Regions from separate parts of the Ensifer sp. 22460 genome, predicted to be linked through region 4. Evidence: predicted binding sites of a transcription regulator. Region 4 holds the regulator's gene; each other region holds the start of a gene.
What was found. The regulator PhoB, encoded in region 4, activates phosphate uptake and scavenging genes when phosphate is short. The targets are predictions, from matches to a motif close to TGTCATNNANCTGTCAT.
Positions count from the first base shown of each region.

Region 1: the regulator PhoB is predicted to act here: its motif matches at 4,045-4,061, upstream of ACTJKM_RS13245 (DUF2794 domain-containing protein).
Region 2: the regulator PhoB is predicted to act here: its motif matches at 3,509-3,525, upstream of ACTJKM_RS11990 (UDP-2,3-diacylglucosamine diphosphatase).
Region 3: the regulator PhoB is predicted to act here: its motif matches at 3,190-3,206, upstream of ACTJKM_RS07330 (PhoX family protein).

Region 1 covers NZ_JBQENZ010000009.1:22,767-28,216, forward strand. Annotated here, with positions in the region: gene ACTJKM_RS13230 (ABC transporter permease) at 1-1,753, shown strand, start outside; gene ACTJKM_RS13235 (Bax inhibitor-1/YccA family protein) at 1,977-2,714, shown strand; gene ACTJKM_RS13240 (N-acetyltransferase family protein) at 2,837-3,394, shown strand; gene ACTJKM_RS13245 (DUF2794 domain-containing protein) at 3,620-4,024, opposite strand; gene ACTJKM_RS13250 (DUF1223 domain-containing protein) at 4,338-5,111, opposite strand; gene acnA (aconitate hydratase AcnA) at 5,318-5,450, opposite strand, start outside.
Region 2 covers NZ_JBQENZ010000008.1:38,375-43,824, forward strand. Annotated here, with positions in the region: gene ACTJKM_RS11980 (helix-turn-helix transcriptional regulator) at 71-808, opposite strand; gene ACTJKM_RS11985 (NADP-dependent malic enzyme) at 1,091-3,403, opposite strand; gene ACTJKM_RS11990 (UDP-2,3-diacylglucosamine diphosphatase) at 3,577-4,413, shown strand; gene ACTJKM_RS11995 (MFS transporter) at 4,511-5,450, shown strand, end outside.
Region 3 covers NZ_JBQENZ010000004.1:293,545-298,994, forward strand. Annotated here, with positions in the region: gene ACTJKM_RS07320 (HD domain-containing protein) at 1-160, opposite strand, end outside; gene ACTJKM_RS07325 (DUF2339 domain-containing protein) at 167-2,986, opposite strand; gene ACTJKM_RS07330 (PhoX family protein) at 3,283-5,295, shown strand.
Region 4 covers NZ_JBQENZ010000012.1:188,262-193,711, forward strand. Annotated here, with positions in the region: gene pstC (phosphate ABC transporter permease subunit PstC) at 1-136, shown strand, start outside; gene pstA (phosphate ABC transporter permease PstA) at 133-1,455, shown strand; gene pstB (phosphate ABC transporter ATP-binding protein PstB) at 1,469-2,284, shown strand; gene phoU (phosphate signaling complex protein PhoU) at 2,335-3,048, shown strand; gene phoB (phosphate regulon transcriptional regulator PhoB) at 3,310-3,993, shown strand; gene ACTJKM_RS17210 (GcrA family cell cycle regulator) at 4,062-4,583, opposite strand; gene ACTJKM_RS17215 (aspartate aminotransferase family protein) at 5,004-5,450, shown strand, end outside.

The sequences.
Region 1 (5,450 bases), on a different contig from region 4:
GTTCCTGACGCTTGTCGGGCTGACGGCGCTCATCGTCGGCGGTGTCGGCGTTGCCAACGCGGTGCGCGCCTATCTCGACCAGAAGCGCAGCGTGATCGCCACCTTCAAATGCCTGGGCGCTCCTGCCTCGCTGGTGGCGATGATCTATCTCGCGCAGATCCTGATGATCGCCTTGATCGGCATCGTGATCGGCCTCGCCCTCGGCATGCTGATCCCCTTCATCGCAGCGCAGTTCCTGGCAGATTTATTGCCGATCTCGACGGAGTTTCATCTCTATCCGGGGGCGCTCGGTCTTGCCGCGCTCTTCGGCGTGCTGACGGCGCTGACTTTTGCCATCCTGCCGCTCGGGCGGGCACGGGCCATTCCGGCAACCGCGCTCTTCCGCCAGCAGGGCTTCGACCCCTCCGGCTTTCCGGCATGGCCCTATTTGCTCGGCGCCGTCGCTTGTCTTGCCGCGCTCGCGGGGCTCGCGATCTGGACGGCCTACGACCGCTATATTTCGCTGGTGTTCCTGGGCGCGATCGCCTTTGCCTTCATTGTCCTGCGCGTCGTCGCGCTCGCGATCGCCTGGCTTGCGCGCCGCAGCCCGCGGGTCAACTCGCCGGCCCTCAGGCTGGCGATCGGCAACATCCATCGCCCCGGCGCACTCACGTCCTCGGTCGTGTTGTCGCTGGGTCTTGGGCTGGCGCTGCTTGTAACGTTGGCTCTGATCGACGGCAATCTGCGCCGCGAGCTTACCGGCAGCATGGCGGAGCGGGCGCCGAACTTCTTCTTCGTCGATATCCAGGGCAACGAGATCGAAGGCTTCCGCTCGGTGCTCAACCGGACGATCCCGAAGGGCAAGGTCATCGAGGTGCCGATGCTGCGTGGCCGGATCATTGCCTTCAACGGTGAGGACGTGAACAGCCGCAACGTGCCGCCCGGCGGCCAATGGGTGCTGCGCGGCGACCGCGGCATCACCTATGCCAAGAACAAGCCGGAGAACGCGACGCTTTCCGCGGGCACGTGGTGGCCGGCCGACTATAGTAGCGAGCCCTTGGTTTCCTTCTCGGCGGAAGAGGCCGGCGAACTCGGCCTGAAGATCGGCGACACCGTGACCGTCAACGTGCTTGGTCGCAACATCACCGCCAAGATCGCCAATTTCCGCAACGTCGAGTGGGAATCGCTTTCGATCAACTTCGTCATGGTGTTTTCGCCGAACACCTTTGCCGGTGCGCCGCATGCGTGGTTGGCAACGGTCATCGATCCGGCAGCGACGCCGGAAGAGGAGGCGGCGGTGCTGAAGGCCGTCACCAACGCCTATCCGACGATCACAAGCGTGCGGGTGAAGGATGCTCTCGACATCGTGAACGGGCTGCTTGGACAGTTGGTAACCGCCATCCGGGCAGCCGCCGCGGTGGCGCTCGTCGCCTCCGTCCTGGTGCTTGCCGGTGCGCTCGCCGCTGGCAACCGGGCGCGCGTCCATGATGCCGTGGTGCTGAAAACGCTGGGTGCGACGCGCGCGACCCTCATCCGGGCGTTCAGCTACGAATATGCCATTCTCGGCCTCGCAACTGCGGTTTTCGCGCTGTTTGCCGGCGGAGTTGCCGCTTGGTTCGTCGTCAGCCGCATCATGAAGTTGCCGTCAGACTTCCTGCCGGATGTCGCCATCCTGACCGTCGTCGGGGCGCTGGTGATGACCGTCGGCATCGGTCTTGCCGGTACCTGGCGTATTCTGGGGCAGAAGGCGGCGCCGGTCCTGCGGGAGCTTTGAGCGGTGAAGTTAACCGTAAATCCCTGTCGTGCATGCCGGAAACGGCCGGATGCGTTCGAATCCAGCGGCTTCGGGTCTTGTACGCAACGGGTTTCGGCATCATATTTATCCACAGGCATGCTGGAGCTCCGCAGCGGCGCCTGGGCGTGGAAGCCAGCCTTCCAAAGCGAGACTGTTCGCCGCCCGACACCGTAACTTCCACCGGAGCTTAAATGAGGAAACAATGGCTGATCTGAGAAACTACCAAACCCGAATGTCGCCCGCCGGCGCTCAGGCGGGTGCCGTGATCGATGAGGGCCTTCGCGCGTACATGCTGAAGGTCTACAACCTGATGGCCCTGGGCTTGGCGATCACCGGCGTGGCAGCTTACGGAACCTATGCGCTTGCCGCCTCCAATCCGGCATTCGCCCAGCTCATCTACGCTTCGCCCCTGAAGTGGGTCGTGATGCTGGCGCCGCTGGCGATGGTCTTCTTCATGAGCTTCCGCATTAATTCGATGAGCGTCTCCGCAGCACAGACGACGTTCTGGATCTACGCCGCCCTGATGGGCCTGTCGCTGTCGTCGATCTTCCTGGTTTTCACCGGCCAGAGCATCGTGCAGACGTTCTTCGTCACGGCCGCTTCGTTCGGCGCTCTGTCGCTCTACGGCTACACGACCAAGAAGGACCTGTCTGGCTTCGGCACGTTCCTGATCATGGGCCTCTTCGGCCTGATCATTGCGTCGATCGTCAATATCTTCCTTGCTTCGTCGGCCCTCGGCTTCGCGATCTCCGTGATCGGTGTTCTGATCTTCGCTGGCCTCACCGCCTACGACACGCAGAAGATCAAGGAAATGTACTACGAAGCCGATGACAGCACCGTTGCCGGCCGCAAGGCGATCATGGGCGCGCTGACGCTCTACCTCGACTTCATCAACCTGTTCATGTTCCTGCTGCAGTTCATGGGCAACCGGAACAACTAAGCTTGAAACGAATAGCGGAAAAGGCGGCTTCGGCCGCCTTTTTTGTTGCCGGAAACAGTTGATCGCGTCCCGGCCCCCATGGGAGTGAAGGACGACGAAACCTCGAGATGCAGTTTACCGCCATGTCCCTGAGTCTGCGTGACGCCACCTTGGCCGACCTTCCTGCCATCGCCGCGATCTACCGCGAATCCGTTCTGAACGGCGTCGCCACCTATGAGATCGAACCTCCTTCCGAAGCGGAGATGCGAAACCGCTTCGAGACGATCATCGGCAACGGCTACCCCTATGTGGTCGCATGCGATGGCAGCGGATCGATCGTCGGCTATGCCTATGCGTCCGCCTTCCGGACGCGCACGGCCTATCGCTTTCTGGTCGAGGATTCGATCTACCTGGCGCCGGAAGCGCGCGGCAAGGGTGCTGGCAAGGCGCTGCTCGTCGAACTGATTCGTCGTTGCACCGAGCTCGGCTTCCGGCAGATGGTTGCGGTGATCGGCGGTGCCCACCCGGCATCGATCGCCGTACACAGCTCGCTCGGCTTCGAGCATCAGGGCACTATGAAAGCGACCGGCTTCAAACATGGCCGTTGGCTCGACACGGCGATCATGCAGCTCGCGCTTGGCGAGGGCCAGACGAGCGATCCGCCGGAAGACGTCTATCCAGACACGCTCTATCAGAACTGATCGCCGCCTCATGGGCGCCCGACATGCGCTGATTGCAGTCGTCCGTCCCGGGGCAGGTCAAAGCCCTGGGTCGGAAGAGGTCGCCGCGCATCTCACCGGGACCGCCGGTGCGGATCAGGTCTTAAGGCGCTTCGCGATCTTTCAGGTCCGCTCCCGGCGCTTCAAGTTTCTGATATTTCGCATGTCGTTATCGCAAAACCGCTGCACACCTTTGCGCGGCATGCTTCAGGTTTCCACCAGCTTCAGGACCTTGTCGAACACCTTGAGCACCTGGGCGAGCTCGTGGCCGCGTTTCAGGATCGTGCCGTGAATGTTCAGCACGCTATAGGCGCCCTGTTTCGTCGACAGCTTTGGGTTCTTCTCGATCCGGTAGAGCGGCATTTCTCCCGAACGCTTGAACACCGAGAAGACCGCGCGGTCCTTCAGGTGGTCGATGGCGTAGTCCCGCCACTCGCCTTCGCCGACCATTCGACCATACACCCAAAGGATCTGGTCCAGTTCGCGGCGATGGAAAGTGATGGGGGGAGGGTTCTTGGCGTTCTTGTATTCGTGAAGATGGACGACCACTTCGGAAGTGGTCTCGCGCTGATGGCGCGCCTCGCCTTGCGGCAAATCCGGCTCATCGGTCATCGGCAATCCGGCCTTCTGTTGTGACAGAACGATAACAGTGTGCCTGACGTGAGCCGAAAAGCAAGCCGGAAGCCGTTGGACGAAGAGGGCATTTCTTACCTCTGCCCCATTTCAGTCAAATCGCCGCCCCAATTCACCGCAAAACTCGCGAGCGCTGACGGACAGAGTCGTTGCCACCGTATGTCCGGTCAGGTCGTCATGCTGCGGGAGTTCACCGAACGCAGCCATGGCCGGTTCGGTCCGGTAACTTCGAACCCTCAGCCCCAGCCCCTCGATGCTGCCGGGCCGAACCACCCCCTTGCGCCGCGCCCGCTTACAATTTGCCTTGCGGGCCGGCGAGCACGGTCGTGGCGCCGATGATCGCGCCCGGCGTTTCCTTGTCCTTCATCGATTGCAAGAGAACGGCACAGCCGCTGTTGCCGGGGCGCTCGGTCAGAACCGTTGCGGGAAGGGTGAAGGTTGCCGGCTTTCCGTCCCACATGCCGATCGTCTGAATGTCGCGCACGGCATGCCAGTAGGGGATTTCCTTGCCGCTGTTCTCCCCCTTCTCCATCTTCACCACTTTCGCGCGGTCGAAATAGACGACGACGACGTTCGCCTTGCCGATGCCGCTACCGACGTTGATCTGGATTTCTTCGCCCTCAATCTTCGCCTCGACGGGAACGGCAAGCCCCTTGCCTTCGGCCTTCATTGTCTCCAGCCGCGTTTTGATCGCCTGAAGATTGCCGCCGTTGACATGGTCGCGCCCGTTCAGGATCGCCTGGGGCGTATAGACGCCATTGCGACCGAGCATCCGGGCATAGGCATATTGCCGTTCGGTATTTTCCTTGGAGGCCAGTGTGTCGGCCCAACCGAGATAGTTCCAGTAGTCGACATGGTAGGCGAGCGCCACGACATCACCGCCATCGACAAGCGCCTTCAGCGCCGCATCAGCCGGCGGGCAGGAGGAACAGCCCTGGCTGGTGAATAGTTCCACGACGCCTTTGATCACCTGTCCGTCCTGTGCCCCGGCCGGTGCACCAGCGGCTGCGAACAGCCCGAAAGCCAGTGCAAAAGGGCGAATGAAAGAACGGTCTGCGGATGTCATGGCGTCACTTCGTTGGGGGCCGTCGGCCTACTCCTTATGGGGGAGTTCATTACATACGCCGGCCACGCATCAACGGGAAGTCACGTTGGAGTGAGGTGGCGGGTGAGCACAGACTTGTGTTGGGACGTTTTGGGATTTGACAACCAAAGAAAGAGCCGGGTCGCCTCTCGGCGTCCCGACTCCAATGCTTCGCGATGGTCTGGCGATCAGGCGGCGAGGTCGCGCAGAACCGTCTGCAGAATGCCGCCGTTGTTGACGTAGGTCACTTCGTCCAGCGTATCGATCCGGCAGATCAGCGGAATTTCCTTCACGCTGCCGTCGCCATAGGTGACCTTGGCA
Region 2 (5,450 bases), on a different contig from region 4:
GACAGTTTAAATCAGCGATATTTCCCACTAGATTTCGAGGGGTTTTGGGAGGGCCTTGGCGCGAGCTGCGTCAAACGGTGGGGATCAGTGCATGGCGGACGGCTTGGGCGACGGCTTGCGTGTTGGAGACGACATTCAGCTTGCGCCTCGCATTGGTCATGAAGAAGCGCACGGTGCGTTCGGAAATGCCGAGGATAGTGGCGATTTCCCAATAGCTCTTGCCGGCGGCGGCCCAGGTCAAAACCTCGGTTTCGCGACCGGTGAGGCGCATGTCACGCGCCGAAAGGCCGCCGGCCATTGCGCCATGTTCCAGCATGGCCGCATGGAAGAGATTCGCGGCGAGCTGGAAATCGCGCAGATGTTGGCGCCGATAGGCCGTCCATTCGTCGGCCGGCATGTTGACGTTGATTGCCAGCAGCGCCGTCCGACCTGCGGGCGATGGCAGCGGCAAGGCAACGCCCTCGGTGGAAATGCCGATTTCCTGCGCGGCCTGGAACAAAGGCTCGCATTCCGGGAACCGATGTCGCGCCATCGTCCATTCCACCGGGCGCACGCCGCCAAGCGCGAGCTTCAGGATCGGATCGATTCGGTGAAGGCCGCGCGAACGGTAGATCTCGGCGGCATAGGCGCCGAAGGTGTGATGCAGGCGGCAGATCTTGAGCTCGTCCGCATAGGGCTCGGCTTCGAGGTACAGGAGATGGGCAATGCGGAACGTGCGGCGCATCAGCGTAAAGAAATGAGCGGGCTCGACACAGCCCCCGCCTTCCAGGATTTCCAGCATGTCGAGGACAGCCTGCTGCTCAGTCATGCCACAACACCGAATCTCGTCCGAAGCCACAGCATGGTTAGAGGTTCACCTTTTGTCCAGCGCAAACTTACCCGTTTGGTGTGTGATGCCAATTTTGCAATTTTCGATTGCCGGTTCTTGCGACCGGATCGCGCGAGCGGGCAGCAGAGGATGATTCCGCTGTGATTCTCGGGCGATAGAGCGTCGCGCTCAACAATTGCGCGACGTCTGGATATGGCATTGGGGGCGCCGGTCTGGCGCCTGATATCTGCGAAGATCGAAGGCGATCTCCGCGGTATCATGTCAGCCCGGATGGCTGGCTTCGACGACCGCGAGGGCCGCCATGTTGACGACACCGCGCGATGTGACCGAAGGCGAAAGGATGTGCGCGGGAAGCGCCGAACCCAGCAGGATCGGACCGACATGCAGGCTGTCGGTCATGGTCTTGACGACGCCGAGCGTGATGTTGGCGGCATCGAGATTGGGGAAGACCAGGAGGTTGGCTTCGCCCGGCAGGCTGCTGTCCGGCATGACGCGTTGGCGCAGCGCTTCCGAGATCGCCGCATCGCCATGCATTTCACCGTCGACTTCGAGGTCGGGTGCCAGTTCCCGCACGAGCTGAAGCGCCTTGCGCATTTTGGTGGCGCTTTCCGAATCGCGCGATCCGAAGTTCGAATGCGACACGAGCGCTGCACGCGGGGTGATGCCGAAGCGGCGGATTTCCTGGGCGGCCATGACGGTCGTCTGGGCGATCTCCTCGGCGCTCGGGCAGTAGCTGACATAGGTGTCGGTGAAGAAGGTCGCGCCGCGCTGCGAGATCAGCAGGCTGAGGGCGGAGAAGTCGAGCACGCCTTCACGCTTGCCGATGATCTGCGAGACGTCGCGCATGTGCCTGGAGTACCGGCCTTCGACGCCGCAGATCAGCGCATCGGCTTCGCCGCGCTTGACCGCAAGCGCACCGATCACCGTCGTGTTGGTGCGCACGATCGTACGGGCCGCTTCCGGGATGACGCCGAGGCGTCCGACGAGGGCGAAGTAATCCTCGACATAGTCGCGGTAGCGCGGATCGCCTTCGGGGTTCACCACTTCGAAATCGACATCCGGACGGATGCGCAGACCGTAACGGCGCAGGCGCGTCTCGATGATCTGCGGACGCCCGATCAGGATCGGCCGGGCCGTGCTTTCTTCCAGCAGCACCTGGGCGGCGCGCAGCACGCGCTCGTCTTCGCCTTCGGCAAAGATCACGCGGTTCTTCTGGGCGTTCTTCGCGGCCGCAAAGACCGGCTTCATGATGAAGCCCGAGCGGAATACGAAGCGGTTCAGCTTGTCGAGATAGGCGTCATAATCCTGGATCGGGCGGGTGGCGACGCCGCTTTCCTCGGCCGCCTTGGCGACGGCCGGCGCGATCCTGAGGATCAGGCGCTGATCGAAGGGCGAGGGGATCAGGTAGTCGGGGCCGAAGACCGGGGTTTCGCCGGAATAGGCGCGGGCGGCAACGTCGGACGGCTCCTCGCGGGCAAGGCCGGCAATGGCGCGGACCGCCGCCATCTTCATTTCTTCGTTGATCGTGCTTGCGCCGCAATCGAGCGCGCCGCGGAAGATGTGCGGGAAGCACAGAACGTTGTTGACCTGGTTCGGGAAGTCCGAGCGGCCGGTGCAGATCATCGCATCCGGGCGGGCGGCACGGGCCTCTTCCGGCATGATTTCCGGCGTCGGGTTGGCAAGCGCCATGATCAGCGGCTTTTCGGCCATCTGAACCAGCAGCTCCGGCTTCAGGACGCCGGCAGCGGAAAGGCCGAGGAAGACGTCTGCGCCGCCGATGCTGTCGGCGAGCACGCGGTTGTCGCTCTCCTGGGCGTAGATGGACTTCCACTCGTCCATCAGCACCTCGCGGCCCTTGTAGACGAGGCCCTCGAGATCGTGCACCCAGATGTTCTCGCGCTTGGCGCCGAGGATGACGAGCAGGTTGAGGCAGGCGAGTGCTGCCGCACCGGCACCCGACGTCACGATCTTCGCCTTGGCGATATCCTTGCCGGCGAGTTCCAGGCCGTTGAGGATGGCGGCGGCGACGATGATCGCCGTTCCGTGCTGGTCGTCATGGAAGACCGGGATCTGCATCTTTTCACGCAGCTGGCGCTCAACCTCGAAACATTCCGGTGCCTTGATGTCTTCAAGGTTGATGCCGCCGAAGGTCGGCTCCAGCGCCGAGATCACGTCGACCATGCGCTCGATGGACGAAGCGTCGATCTCGATGTCGAAGACGTCAATGCCGGCGAACTTCTTGAAAAGGACGGCCTTGCCTTCCATCACCGGCTTGGAGGCGAGCGGCCCGATATTGCCGAGACCGAGCACGGCCGTGCCGTTGGAGATGACCGCGACCAGGTTGGCGCGCGCCGTGTAGTCGGCGGCCGTTTCCGGGTTGTCGCGGATGGCGATGCATGGCGCGGCCACGCCGGGCGAATAGGCGAGTGCCAGATCGCGCTGGTTGCCGAGCGGCTTGGTGGGCTGGATTTCGAGCTTCCCCGGGCGCGGGTAACGGTGGAAGAAAAGGGCCTGCTGGTCGATGTCGCCGCTGGCCGGACCGATGTGGGATTTCGTCTTGTCGCCCGTGTTCATGCTCTCACATTCCTCATTCGTGGTCGTGCCTTTTGGCATGAATTCGGAGCGAGGTACAGTTTTGCCGTGCCGATTTCGGCGGCCAGACCGGCGGCAAGGTGCTCATGTCATCTTCCTGAAACACGAGTCTGGTTTTCACGGGGGCAGGAAGCGTAACTAGAGACGAGGCTGGCATGACGGCGCAGCAAGACAACTCCGTACGAAAGCTCAGGACGTTGTTCATCTCCGACGTCCATCTCGGGTCGAAGGCCGCCAAGACGGACTTCCTGCTCGATTTCCTGCGGCATCACGAAGCGGAGACGATCGTGCTGGTCGGCGACATCGTCGACGGCTGGAGGCTGAAGCGCAGCTGGTACTGGCCGCAGAACTGCAACGACGTCGTCCAGAAGCTTCTGCGCAAGGCCCGCAAGGGCACCCGCATCGTCTACATCCCCGGCAATCACGACGAGTTCCTGCGCGATTTTCCCGGCGTGCACTTCGGCGGCATCGAGGTGGCGCAGCGCTACATGCACGAGGGTGCCGACGGCCGTAACTATTTGGTGCTGCACGGCGACGAATTCGACGTCGTGGTCCGCAATGCCCGTGTGCTCGCCTATCTCGGCGACTGGGCCTATGACACGGCGATCGCCATCAATATCGGCCTGGCCGCCATCCGCCGCCGCCTCGGCATGCCCTACTGGTCGTTCTCCTCCTGGGCCAAGCTCCAGGTGAAGCACGCCGTCAACTTCATCGGCGAATTCCAGAAGGTGGTTGCCGAGGAAGCCCGCCGCCACGACGCTCAAGGGGTGATCTGCGGCCACATCCACCATGCCGTCATCGAGGACATCGGCGATATCCGCTACATCAATACCGGTGACTGGGTGGAAAGCTGCACGGCGATCGCCGAGCACCATGATGGCACGATGGAACTCATCACCTGGCATCAGATGCGCGGTGGCGCGCTTGAGGGCGAAGCCTCTGGTGAAGCCGACAAGCTGCTTGCCCAATTGCTGACACAGCGCGCTGCGTAACCGGAGAGCGACAGGTCACCTCCTGTCGCGAAAACTAGGTTATGGCGAGGCATGCCAGGGCTGTGCTAGAGATTGAGCACAGCCATCAGGTCAGCCGATGATTCCCTCCTCAGCGCCCGCATCCGTGGGCCCTCCGCCGCGCCATTTCGCGCTTCGCATCGCCTTGCTCTTCTGCGCGCCGTTGATCGTCAACGGCTTCGCGATGCCGTATTTTCCGATGTGGCTCAGCACGCTCTCGATGAGCGACTTCGAGATCGGCGTCGTGCTGGCGCTGCCGATGTTCGTGCGCGTCATCACCGCGCCGATCGCCGGCGTCATCGCCGACCGCCTCGGCGAGCGGACGATCGTGCTGATCTGGTCCGGTTTCCTGGCGCTCGCGACCGCCCTGGTGTTGTTTTACTTTCGCGACTTCTGGCCGGTGCTGGTCATCTACACGCTGCAATCGGCGGTCTATTCGCCCTATGTGCCGATCGTCGAGGCGATCGCGCTTTCTGGCGTCCGCCGCTGGGGCTTCGACTACGCCCATATGCGGCTCTGGGGCTCGGTCGCCTTCATCGGCGCAACCATGCTCGGCGGCTGGATGGTCGGCATATTCGGCAGCGACATGGTGCTGCCGGCGATGGCGATCGGTTTCGGCCTGACGATTGCCATGGCCTATGCGGCGCCGCGTGTCGGCAAGCCGCGCCGGCCATCGCCGATCACCGCGCTCACCGAGCCGCCGCCGAAGTCGCTCAAGCAGCTCGACCTGCAGCTGCTCCTGATCGGTGTGACGCTGGTGAATGCCAGCCACGCGATGCTTTTTGCCTTCTCGGCGATCTACTGGCAGCACATCGGCTACAGCGGCACCGAGATCGGCCTGCTCTGGAGCGCGGGCGTGGCCGCCGAAGTGACGATGTTCATCTTCGCCAAGGCGATCAGCCGCCGTTTCAGCGTCTGGGTGATGATCCTGTCGGGCTGTTCGCTCGCCGTGGTGCGCTGGATCATCTTCCCGATGGATCTCGGTTTCAGCGGCTACTTCATCCTCCAGTGCTTCCACG
Region 3 (5,450 bases), on a different contig from region 4:
CGCCCTCCTCCGCGTGGATGCGCGCAGCATTCTTCCAGACGCGGATCAGATGCGCGGCATCATGCGAGCCGTCATCGGCGGCAAAGGCATGCGGCAGCAGCACCGCGGCGAGATCCTCATGCGGCGCGAAGGCTGCCGCCAGTTTCGAAATATGTGTCATGACGTCCTATTGCTGTTCGGCAGGATCTGTCGGCGCCGTCGATGCGACGCCGACACCGGACAGGATCTTCTGATAGAAGAGCCCTATCCCGATCAATACCCCGCCAAGGCCGATGAAGGACAGGGCCCGCAGGAAACCTTCGAGGTTGGACATGTCGATCAGGAACACCTTCAGGACAGCGACGAAGACGAGAACGGCCGAAGCGATGCGAATGCTCTTGGCATGGAAACGCGAACCGAGCACGAGCAGCAACACGCCCAGCAGCAGCCAGACAACCGAATAGGTGTAGGTCTCCCCCTGCAGGAAACCCTTCCAATCCGCGATGTTTTCCCCCTGCCATGCACGGCGGACCGTGAGGCTCGCCCAGGCGAAGGCCAGCACAGCGCCGCTGACCGCAAGCGCCATGACATAGGGCAACGGCCGCTTGTCACGCGCATACCAGGCCAGCCCCGCATAGCCGAGCCCCGGTAGCAGATAGCCGATCAGCAGGAGATCGAAGAACGGGATATGACCGAGAAGCTCGCCGCTGAAGTAAGGGTTGAGGCCGAGGAGATGCGCCGAAAGCACCGACAACATCGAAAGTACGCCGAGGCCCATGCCGCCATAGCGGAAGACCGGGCTCGGCGACTTCATGTCGAGGCTCATGAAGATCGCCGAGGCGCCGATCGCCAGCAGCGTGTAGATCGACTGCTCGCCGAGCGTCGGCACAGCGCTGTCGAGCACGCCGCCGTTCATCGCGTGACGCACGAGGATCGCGAGCGTCAAGAGCACGAAGAGACTGGCGAGCGCCTGCAGGAGGTTGCGTACCCGTGTGTTCGACCAGGATCTCAGGAAATAGGCGGAGCCGGCGAGGAGCGCGGCGGGAATGCCGTAGCCCGGCAGGAGCGCGTTGAAGACAGGCGTGGTGCCGAGATTGCCAGCACCGACGATCGTCGGCTCCCAGGCGATGCGCCCGAGAACGACCACAGCCGCAGCACCGGTCATCCAGGGCAGGATCGGCCAGGTGCGGATGCGTGTCGCGAGCGCATAGGCTGTTCCGAGCACGGCAATCGCAAGTGTGGTGACGAGCCCATCGGTCCAGGCATGAAGGGCAAGGACAAAGAACGCGAACGAACCGGCGACCAGTAATCCAGCCGTGATATCGCGCGCCTCCGCCTCGCCGCCGCGGCGGTAAAGCCAGTCCACTAACGCGAGCAGCGCGGCTCCGGCGAAGAGCGAGAACAGGCCGTGCGGCAGATCGAAGGCATAGTTGCCGGTCATCAGGAACGACATCGCCGTCAGGGCGATCGGGACAACCGCGGCGATGCCGGCCCAAAGGGTCGAATAATGCGGATGGGTGACGAGGCGGCGCGATAGCACGAAGCCGCCGAGCAACACGAACAGCGCCGCAAGCAGCATTGCCGTGATCATGGCGGTGCGGCCAGGCAGCACGATCGTCGGCAGAGCGTCGGCAAGCGAGGGATCGAGATAGGCGAGCACGCCACTCAGCGCCGTCAGGCTCCAGACGCCGGCGACTGCGCCGACGGCGGAAAGTACGGCGGGATAGACCGCCGTCGCTCGCCAGGCTCCCAAGGCAGCGAGGACAGCAATGACAACGGCAAACTCCGTCACCGGATACGTCGCCGCGGAAACCGCCGGGCTGATCAGAAGGAGCGCAAGCACCGTGGCGGCGATGGCCGCGGAAATGGAGATTGCCGCATGCGGCGGGATAAACAGCCTTTCCCATGGTCCGGCAATGGCACCGCGTCGCTGCGCACCCTCAGGGACTTCGGGCGCGGGTGCAGCTTCCGTAGCACCTGGCCAGACGAGGCCGATGCCGACGATCATCACCAACAGCGCAAAGGCGACCGGCAGCGGTTCGAATGGCGAGGCCGCAGTGATATAGGCAAGCCCCCAAAGCCCGATGCCGACGTTGGCAAGGGTCGGCACTACCGTCCAAGTCCGCAGCCGCGACGCGAGCAAAGTCGCAAGCCAGACTACCGAGAGGAAACCGAAGAGGACCCAGGGGCGCGGTTCGTCGCTCGAGACGAGTGCCGGGGTTGCGAGCGAGGCAAGCAGGCCGAGGCCGGCGAGCGCCTGCCCATGCAGCAGCGACAGACCAACGGTCGCCAGCGAGATCGCGGCCAGCAGAACGAATGCCGCGCCCGTGCCGATATAGCCGTAGATGCCATAGGCGGCATAGGCGACACCGAACAGGGTGACGGCGCCGGCCGCCGTCAGGATGCCGGGGATCATCGCATTTTGGAACTCATTGGCGATGACAGGCACCGCGCGCCTGCGAATGACCTCCCCTGCTGCCATCAGCAAGAGACCGAACAGGGCGGCAAGCGTCAGGCGAACCGCCGGGCTCAGGAGGCCGGCATCAATCGAATACTTGACCATGAAGACGCCGCCGAGCGCGAGCGCAATGCCACCGACCCAGACCGCCCAACGCGCGCCGAGGCGGCTTTCCAGGCTTTCGGTCTGACGGGCCGCAGCCGGAACCGGCTGTGGCGTTTCGGTGCTGGCGGCAATGGTCTCGCCACCCTCGATGTCTTCCGCCGCGTTCTCCGCGTCGCCGAAGATCCGGGCACCCTCGCGCGCGCCGGCGGTCAAGCCGATCGCAGCCTCCTCGACCGTGTCCGGTTCCACCGGCAATTCGGGCGCGGCGGCGAGGTCTTCGGTCGTCGCTTCGGCCTGAACGCCTTCGCCCGACGAGGTCTTCAGCCTCGCGACCTCCGCCTTCAGCGCGGCGATTTCGGCCCCCAGCCGCTCGGCCGTCTTGCGACCGCCGGCAAAGGCGGAAAGAGCGAGGATAAAGGCAAGAAAAGCAAAGAGTTCGAACATGTATTCCCCTGACGGTCGCACCGGCGTGCTCGGCGCAACCATACAAACTTTTGTACGCTCGCCAAATCTCTACAGCGCCGCGCGTCTTATCAGACGCACAAAGGTCGCTGTAGCACTCAGCATTGCGGCATGTTTCCTTAAATCGGTGACGATTCAAGGAAACATGCAATAGACGGCCGAGCACTGTAATCTCTTCACGGAATTGTCGCAGAACTGTCACCGAGCAACTGATACAGGCGGATGAACACCGCTGTCTCGGCGCGGTGGTTTCCATCGTTCAACCAGGAGACCCGATCATGGACAAGCATCTCGGCCAGACGGAAGAGACCGAATTCAAGACGCTGACGGAACGCAGGGAAGAGCTGGAAGACATTGGCCACAACTGTTCCACCAACCCGACGATGGGCGACATCATCCATCGCCGTTTCTCGCGCCGCTCGTTCATCGGCGGCTCGCTCGCCGTTGCCGCGATTTCGACGACGGTCAGCCCACTGGCTCTCCTGACTGCAGAAGAAGCACGCGCCGAGGAAGGTTCGCGCTTCGACTTCACCGAGATCGAAGCCGGCGTCGACGAGAAGCACCATGTCGCCGAAGGTTATGATGCCGACATCCTGCTGCGCTGGGGCGACAAGATCTTCGCGGATAGCCCGGAGTTCGACCCGAAGAACCAGACGGCCGCCGCCCAGGAAAAGCTGTTCGGCTACAACAACGACTATGTCGGCTTCATTCCGCTTGAGGGCAGCGCCGACCATGGCCTCCTGGTCGTCAACCACGAATATACCAATGCCGAGCTGATGTTCCCGGCCTTCGCCAGCGTCGTGAAGGAAAAGGTGACGAAGGACGGCAAGGAAGTCGAGGAAGAGAAGGTCGTTCTCGGTGAGTACACCAAGAAACTGGTCGACATCGAAATGGCCGCCCATGGCGGCACGATCATCGAGATCCGCAAGGTCGACGGCAAGTGGCAGCCGGTTCTCGACGGCAAGAACAATCGCCGCATCACGGTCAACACCGAGATGCAGATCACCGGGCCGGCCGCCGGTCATGACCGCCTGAAGACGCCGTCCGACCCGACGGGAAAGAAGGTGTTCGGCACGATCAACAATTGCGCCGGCGGGGTCACCGCCTGGGGCACCTACATGATGGCCGAAGAAAACTTCAACGGCTATTTCGGCGGCGAGCTCGCCGAAGACCACCCGGAGTACAAGCAGCTCAAGCGCCTGGGCGCACCGGGCGGCCAGTACGAATGGGCCTCCTTCTACGACCGTTTCGACGTCTCCAAGGAACCGAACGAAGCCAATCGCTTCGGCTGGATCGTCGAGGTCGACGCGCTGGATCCGACCTCGGTACCGAAGAAGCGCACCGCACTCGGCCGCTACAAGCACGAAGGCTGTGAATCGATTGTCAACAAGGACGGGCGCGTCGTGCTCTATTCCGGCGACGACGAACGTTACGACTACGTCTACAAGTTCGTGACCAAGGGCACCTTCAACCCTGATGATCGCGCCGCCAACATGGACCTCTTCGACGAAGGCACGCTCTATGTCGCCAAGTTCGACGAGGACGGCACCGTCACCTGGATGCCGCTTACCCACGGCGAAGGCCCGCTGACCGAAGCCAACGGCTTCGCCTCGCAGGCGGACGTGCTGATCAACACCCGCTTCGCCGCCGACGCGCTCGGTGCCACCAAGATGGATCGCCCGGAGGACGTTCAGCCGAACCCTAGGACGGGCAAGGTCTACGTGATGCTGACCAACAACACCAAGCGCAAGGCAGAAGAAGTCGACGCCGCCAACCCGCGCGCCAAGAACGCTTTTGGCCACATCGTCGAGATCACCGAAACCGACGGCGACTTCGCGTCGCTCAAGAGCCGCTGGGACGTGCTGCTGAAGTGCGGCGATCCTGCTGTTGCCGAGGTCGGCGCTTCGTTCTCGACGGCGACCACCAAGAACGGCTGGTTTGGCATGCCCGACAACTGCGCCATCGACACCGACGGCCGCCTCTGGGTTTCGACCGACGGCAACAACCAGAAGGAAACCGGCCGGACCGACGGCATCTGGGCGATCGACACGGACGGCAGTGCCCGCGGCACGTCGAAGCTCTTCTTCCGCGTGCCGGTTGGCGCGGAAATGTGCGGCCCGTGCTTCAACCCGACGTCGGACACCTTCTTCCTGGCCGTCCAGCATCCGGGCGACGCCGGTCTTGCCACCTACGAGACGCCGGCGACCCGCTGGCCTGATTTCAAGGACGATATGCCGGTGCGCCCGGCCGTCGTTGCGGTGACCAAGCAGGGCGGCGGCCGTATCGGCTGACAAGAGCTGCGATCGCAAAGAAGAACGCCGCGCACTGTCGCGCGGCGTTTGTTTCTGGAGTTGTTTTCACGCCGCAATTCCGGACGGAAACCGCTTCGCACTTTTCCTGAAATTGTATTTGAAGCGACGCAATTCCGGACGGAAAACCGCTTCGC
Region 4 (5,450 bases):
GACGGGCGACCTCGAGTTCACCTCGCCGCAGACGCTGGTGGCCTTCGCGCTGGGCATCACGCTCTTTGTCATCACGCTCGGCCTCAACATTTACGCGCTCTACATCGTGCGCAAATACCGGGAACAGTACGAATGACCGACATCGCTTCCCCGACCGTCCGGATCTCCGCCCGTCCTGAATCCGCAAAGCGCGATATCGGCATCAAGCGCCGCTATGCCGCCGAGCGCCGGTTCCGCGCCTACGGCATTGCGGCAATCAGCACCGGTCTCTTCTTCCTGGCGCTGCTGCTGTGGACCGTCATTTCCAACGGCTACACCGCGTTCCAGCAGACGACGATCACGCTGCCGATCGAATTCACCGAAAAGGTCATCGACCCCAACGGTGAGCGCACGACCGACAGCAAGGTACTGATGACCGCCAACTATCCGCTGCTGGTGCGTGATGCGCTCGTCAAGCAGCTCGGCATCGATGCGACCAAGCGGCCGCTGGTCAAGCAGGCGACCGACATGGTTTCTGCGAGCTCCCGTACGCTCTTGCGCGACATTGTCGTGGCGGATCCGTCCATCGTCGGCAAGACCATTCCGGTCACCCTTTTGGCCGAAGCCAACATCGACTCCGCCAACAAGGGGCAGATCGACCTCAAGGTCGAAGAGAGCAAGCGCAAGGTCAAGGACCAGCAGGTCACCTGGATGAACGAGCTCGCAAGCGCCGGCGTCCTGAAGAAGAGCTTCAACACCGGCATCTTCACCTTCGGCGCCTCCAGCCGTCCTGAAGCGGCGGGCGTCGGCGTTGCCGCCCTCGGCTCGTTCTACATGATGCTGATCGTGCTCCTGCTGTCGTTGCCGATCGGCGTTGCCGCCTCGATCTATCTCGAAGAGTTCGCTCCGAAGAACCGGCTCACCGACCTGATCGAGGTCAACATCAACAACCTCGCGGCCGTTCCGTCGATCGTCTACGGTCTGTTGGGTCTCGCCGTCTTCATCAACTTTGCCGGCATGCCGCGTTCGGCGGCCGTCGTCGGCGGTTTCGTGCTGACGCTGATGACCCTGCCGACGATCATCATCGCCACCCGCGCGGCCTTGAAGGCGGTTCCGCCGTCCATCCGTTCGGCGGCGCTCGGTCTCGGTGCCTCGAAGATGCAGACCATCTTCCACCACGTTCTGCCGCTGGCCATGCCGGGCATTCTGACCGGTACGATTATCGGTCTTGCCCACGCGCTTGGCGAAACCGCGCCGCTCCTGCTGATCGGCATGGTCGCCTTCGTCGTCGACTATCCCGGTTCGCCGATGGAGCCGTCGACAGCGCTGCCGGTGCAGATCTACATGTGGGCCAACGAGGCGGAACGCGCCTTCGTCGAGCGCACCTCCGGCGCGATCATCATTCTTCTCATCTTCCTCGTCGTCATGAACCTTGGCGCCATTCTGTTGCGACGTCGCTTTGAGCGCCGTTGGTAGTGAGGTAATTACTATGAACATCATGTCAGAAGCAGCGGTCGAGAAAGCCTTGGATCAGAAAATGAACACGGTTCCCTTCAAGATGATCGGCAAGGATGTGTCGGTCTACTACGGCGAGAAGCGTGCGCTTTTCGACGTCAACCTCAACATCCGCGAGAACACGGTAACGGCGCTGATCGGTCCGTCGGGCTGCGGCAAGTCGACCTTCCTGCGCACGCTGAACCGCATGAACGACACCATCGAGAACTGCCGTGTGACCGGCAAGATCACGCTCGATGAGGACGACATCTACGACCCGACCATTGACGTGGTCGAGCTGCGCGCCCGCGTCGGCATGGTCTTCCAGAAGCCGAACCCGTTCCCGAAGTCGATCTACGACAACGTCGCCTACGGTCCGCGCATCCACGGACTTGCCCGCACCAAGGCGGACTTTGACGATGTGGTCGAGACCAGCCTGCAGAAGGCAGGTTTGTGGAACGAGGTGAAGGACCGCCTGCAGGAGCCGGGCACCGGCCTCTCCGGTGGTCAGCAGCAGCGCCTTTGCATCGCACGCGCTGTTGCCGTCAGCCCGGAAGTCATCCTGATGGACGAGCCCTGCTCGGCACTCGACCCGATCGCGACCGCCAAGGTCGAGGAACTCATCCACGAACTGCGCACGAACTTCACGATCGTCATCGTGACCCACTCGATGCAGCAGGCCGCCCGCGTGTCGCAGCGCACCGCCATGTTCCACCTCGGCAATCTCGTCGAGGAGAACGACACCGACAAGATGTTCACCAATCCGGATGACCAGCGCACCCAGGATTACATCATGGGCCGCTTCGGCTGAGGCCAATCACGGCTGCAACAGTCACTGGAAAGCGCCTGTAAGGATCGACGATCATGTCCATGCATATCATGTCCGCCTATGACGAAGAACTGAAGTACCTGACGCGCCGCATCTCGGAAATGGGCGGTCTCGCCGAGCAGATGGTCGCCGAATCCGTCCGCGCCCTGGTCAATTCCGACCTGGCGCTGGCGCAAAAGGTAATCTCGGACGACACCGTTCTCGATGATGCCGAGCGCCAGATCGGCGAGAAGGCGATTGTCACGATCGCCAAGCGCCAGCCGGTCGCCGCCGACCTTCGCGAGATCATGGGGTCGATCCGCATCGCCTCCGACCTGGAGCGTGTCGGCGACCTCGGCAAGAACACTGCCAAGCGCGTGATCGCGGTTGCCGGTTCGGGCATCCCGCGCAAGCTCGCCCGCGGTCTCGAGCATCTCGCCGAACTCGCTCTGGTGCAGCTCAAGGAAGTGCTCGACGTCTATGCGTCGCGTTCGCCGGAAAAGGCCAACAGCATTCGCGAACGCGACGAGGAGATCGATGCGATCTACACCTCGCTGTTCCGCGAGTTGCTCACCTACATGATGGAAGATCCGCGCAATATCACGCCCTGCACGCATCTTCTGTTCTGCGCCAAGAACATCGAGCGTATCGGCGACCACGCGACCAACATCGCCGAGACGATCTATTACATGGCGACGGGTGCCCAGCCGGAAGGTGAGCGCCCGAAGGATGACAACACGTCGACGTTGGGCTCGGTCAACGACTAGAAGGTTGGAGCGGGATGCGGGGGGGACAACCGCATACACTTTTCCTCATCCCGCTCTGGCGTTAAACGCGCCGTTCGCAATGCGTGCCCCATGAATATCATCCGGTCGCGGCTTCGGTCGCGGCCCCGAATTCCTGCATCTGAAGCATGCGGCTTTTCGCACCGCCTTTGAAATTGGCGGGGGTGCTCCAGATTTAGAGTGTCTGAGTGCCGGCCGGTCCGCTGGACCCGCACGGCGCTCGCGGTAAGGAGACGTTACCTGATGTTGCCAAAAATCGCCGTGGTCGAAGACGAAGAGGCGCTGAGCGTCCTGCTGCGTTACAATCTGGAAGCTGAAGGCTTCGACGTCGATACGATCCTCAGGGGTGACGAGGCGGAGATCCGGCTACAGGAACGCCTGCCCGACCTTCTGATCCTCGACTGGATGTTGCCGGGCGTCTCCGGCATCGAGCTTTGCCGTAGGCTGCGCCAGCGCCCGGAGACGGAGCGGTTGCCGATCATCATGCTGACGGCGCGCGGCGAGGAAAGCGAGCGCGTTCGCGGTCTGGCGACCGGTGCCGACGACTATGTGGTCAAGCCCTTCTCCACGCCGGAGCTGATGGCCCGCGTCAAGGCGATGCTCCGCCGGGCGAAGCCCGAAGTTCTCTCGACGCTGCTGCGCTGCGGCGACATCGAGCTCGACCGGGAAACCCATCGCGTCCATCGCCGCAGCCGCGAAGTTCGCCTGGGGCCGACAGAGTTCCGCCTGCTGGAGTTCCTGATGTCCTCTCCGGGCCGTGTCTTCTCGCGCTCGCAGTTGCTGGACGGCGTCTGGGGCCACGACATCTATGTCGACGAGCGGACCGTCGACGTGCATGTCGGCCGCCTGCGCAAGGCGCTGAACTTCTCGACCATGCCTGATGTCATCCGCACCGTGCGCGGCGCCGGCTACTCGCTCGAAAGCTGAGAAGGGCAAACAAAAGTCAATAAAAAAGGGGCCGATCGGCCCCTTTCGTTTTGGTCCTGTGCGGATCCTTAGCGCATCCGACGGCGCTCGGCGGACGGCTGGTAGGCAAGCCGCGCATGGAAGCTGCAATAGGGCGAAGCTTCCGGGGAATCGTTGCCGCAGAAATGGAACTCTTCCTTCAGCGGGTCGCCGATCGGCCACTTGCAGGTGCGTTCGGTGAGCTGGGTCAGCTCGAGGCGGCGCGACATTGGCACGACCACGTCGGTCTGGATGCTGAAATCCTGCTCGGCAACGAGATCGACTTCGATCTCCTCCTTGAGAACGGTGGCGCCGGACGGACGGGCAACGGTGCGGGTCGAAACGCGCGAGGCGTAGTTCGGAGCGCGCGGCGCCGAGGTCGGCCGCTTCGGGCGGGTCGCCGCAGTGGTGCTGCCGCCGGCTTTGGCGCGGCCTGGAAGGCTCAGGCGATGAACCTTGCCGATGACAGCGTTACGGCTGACGCCGCCGAGCTGTGCCGCGATCTGGCTTGCGCTCAGGCCCTCGGACCAAAGCTTCTTCAGTTTCTCCACCCGCTCGTCAGTCCAGTTCATTTCTGCACTCTCCGTTCTCAGCGTTGGGGATGGCAGAATCCCTCACCGCACCCCGGTTGAATCCCGAGGTTGCAAACGCGATAACTCTTTTGGTGACTAGGTCCGCCGCATGCGTCTAGTAATTGAATGTTAACGTACTGACCGTCGGACTCCGTGGCAAGAGTCCCGGGATTCACGCCGAATCGATTTCGTAGTTTTCCCCAACTTGCTCGGCTGGCGTTGCATTTTTGCAAGCCCTTCCGGGCGATTTTTTCGCCGCCGGGAAACGGGCTTCTCTGTTGCACTGCAAGGCTTGGTTTTATTGACATTGCGGCGCGAAATAGGAATAGTGCCTGCGCCGCCGAAAGGCGGCATTTTTGATTTTTATCGGGCCGCATGAAGCAGCGGGACCGATGCCGACTGGAGTAAGGAGAGCCTCGCATGACTGCAACCACGCCGCTTTACGATACCTACATGCGCGCGCCGTTGCGTTTCGAGCGAGGAGAGGGCGTCTGGCTGATCGCCGAAGACGGCTCGCGCTATCTCGACTTCGCCGCCGGCGTTGCCGTGAACTCGCTCGGCCACGCGCATCCGCATCTCGTCGAGGCGCTGAAGGCGCAGGCCGAGAAGGTCTGGCACCTTTCCAACCTTTACGAAGTTCCCGGTCAGGAAAGTCTTGGACGCCGCTTGGCGGCCGTCACCTTTGCCGATCGGGTCTTCTTCACCAATTCCGGTGCGGAAGCGCTGGAATGCGCGATCAAGACGGCGCGGCGGTACCACTTCGCCAAAGGCCAGCCGGAGAAGTTTCACATCATCACCTTCGAGGGCGCGTTCCACGGTCGCACGATCGCGACGATCGCCGCCGGTGGTCAGCAAAAGTACATTGAA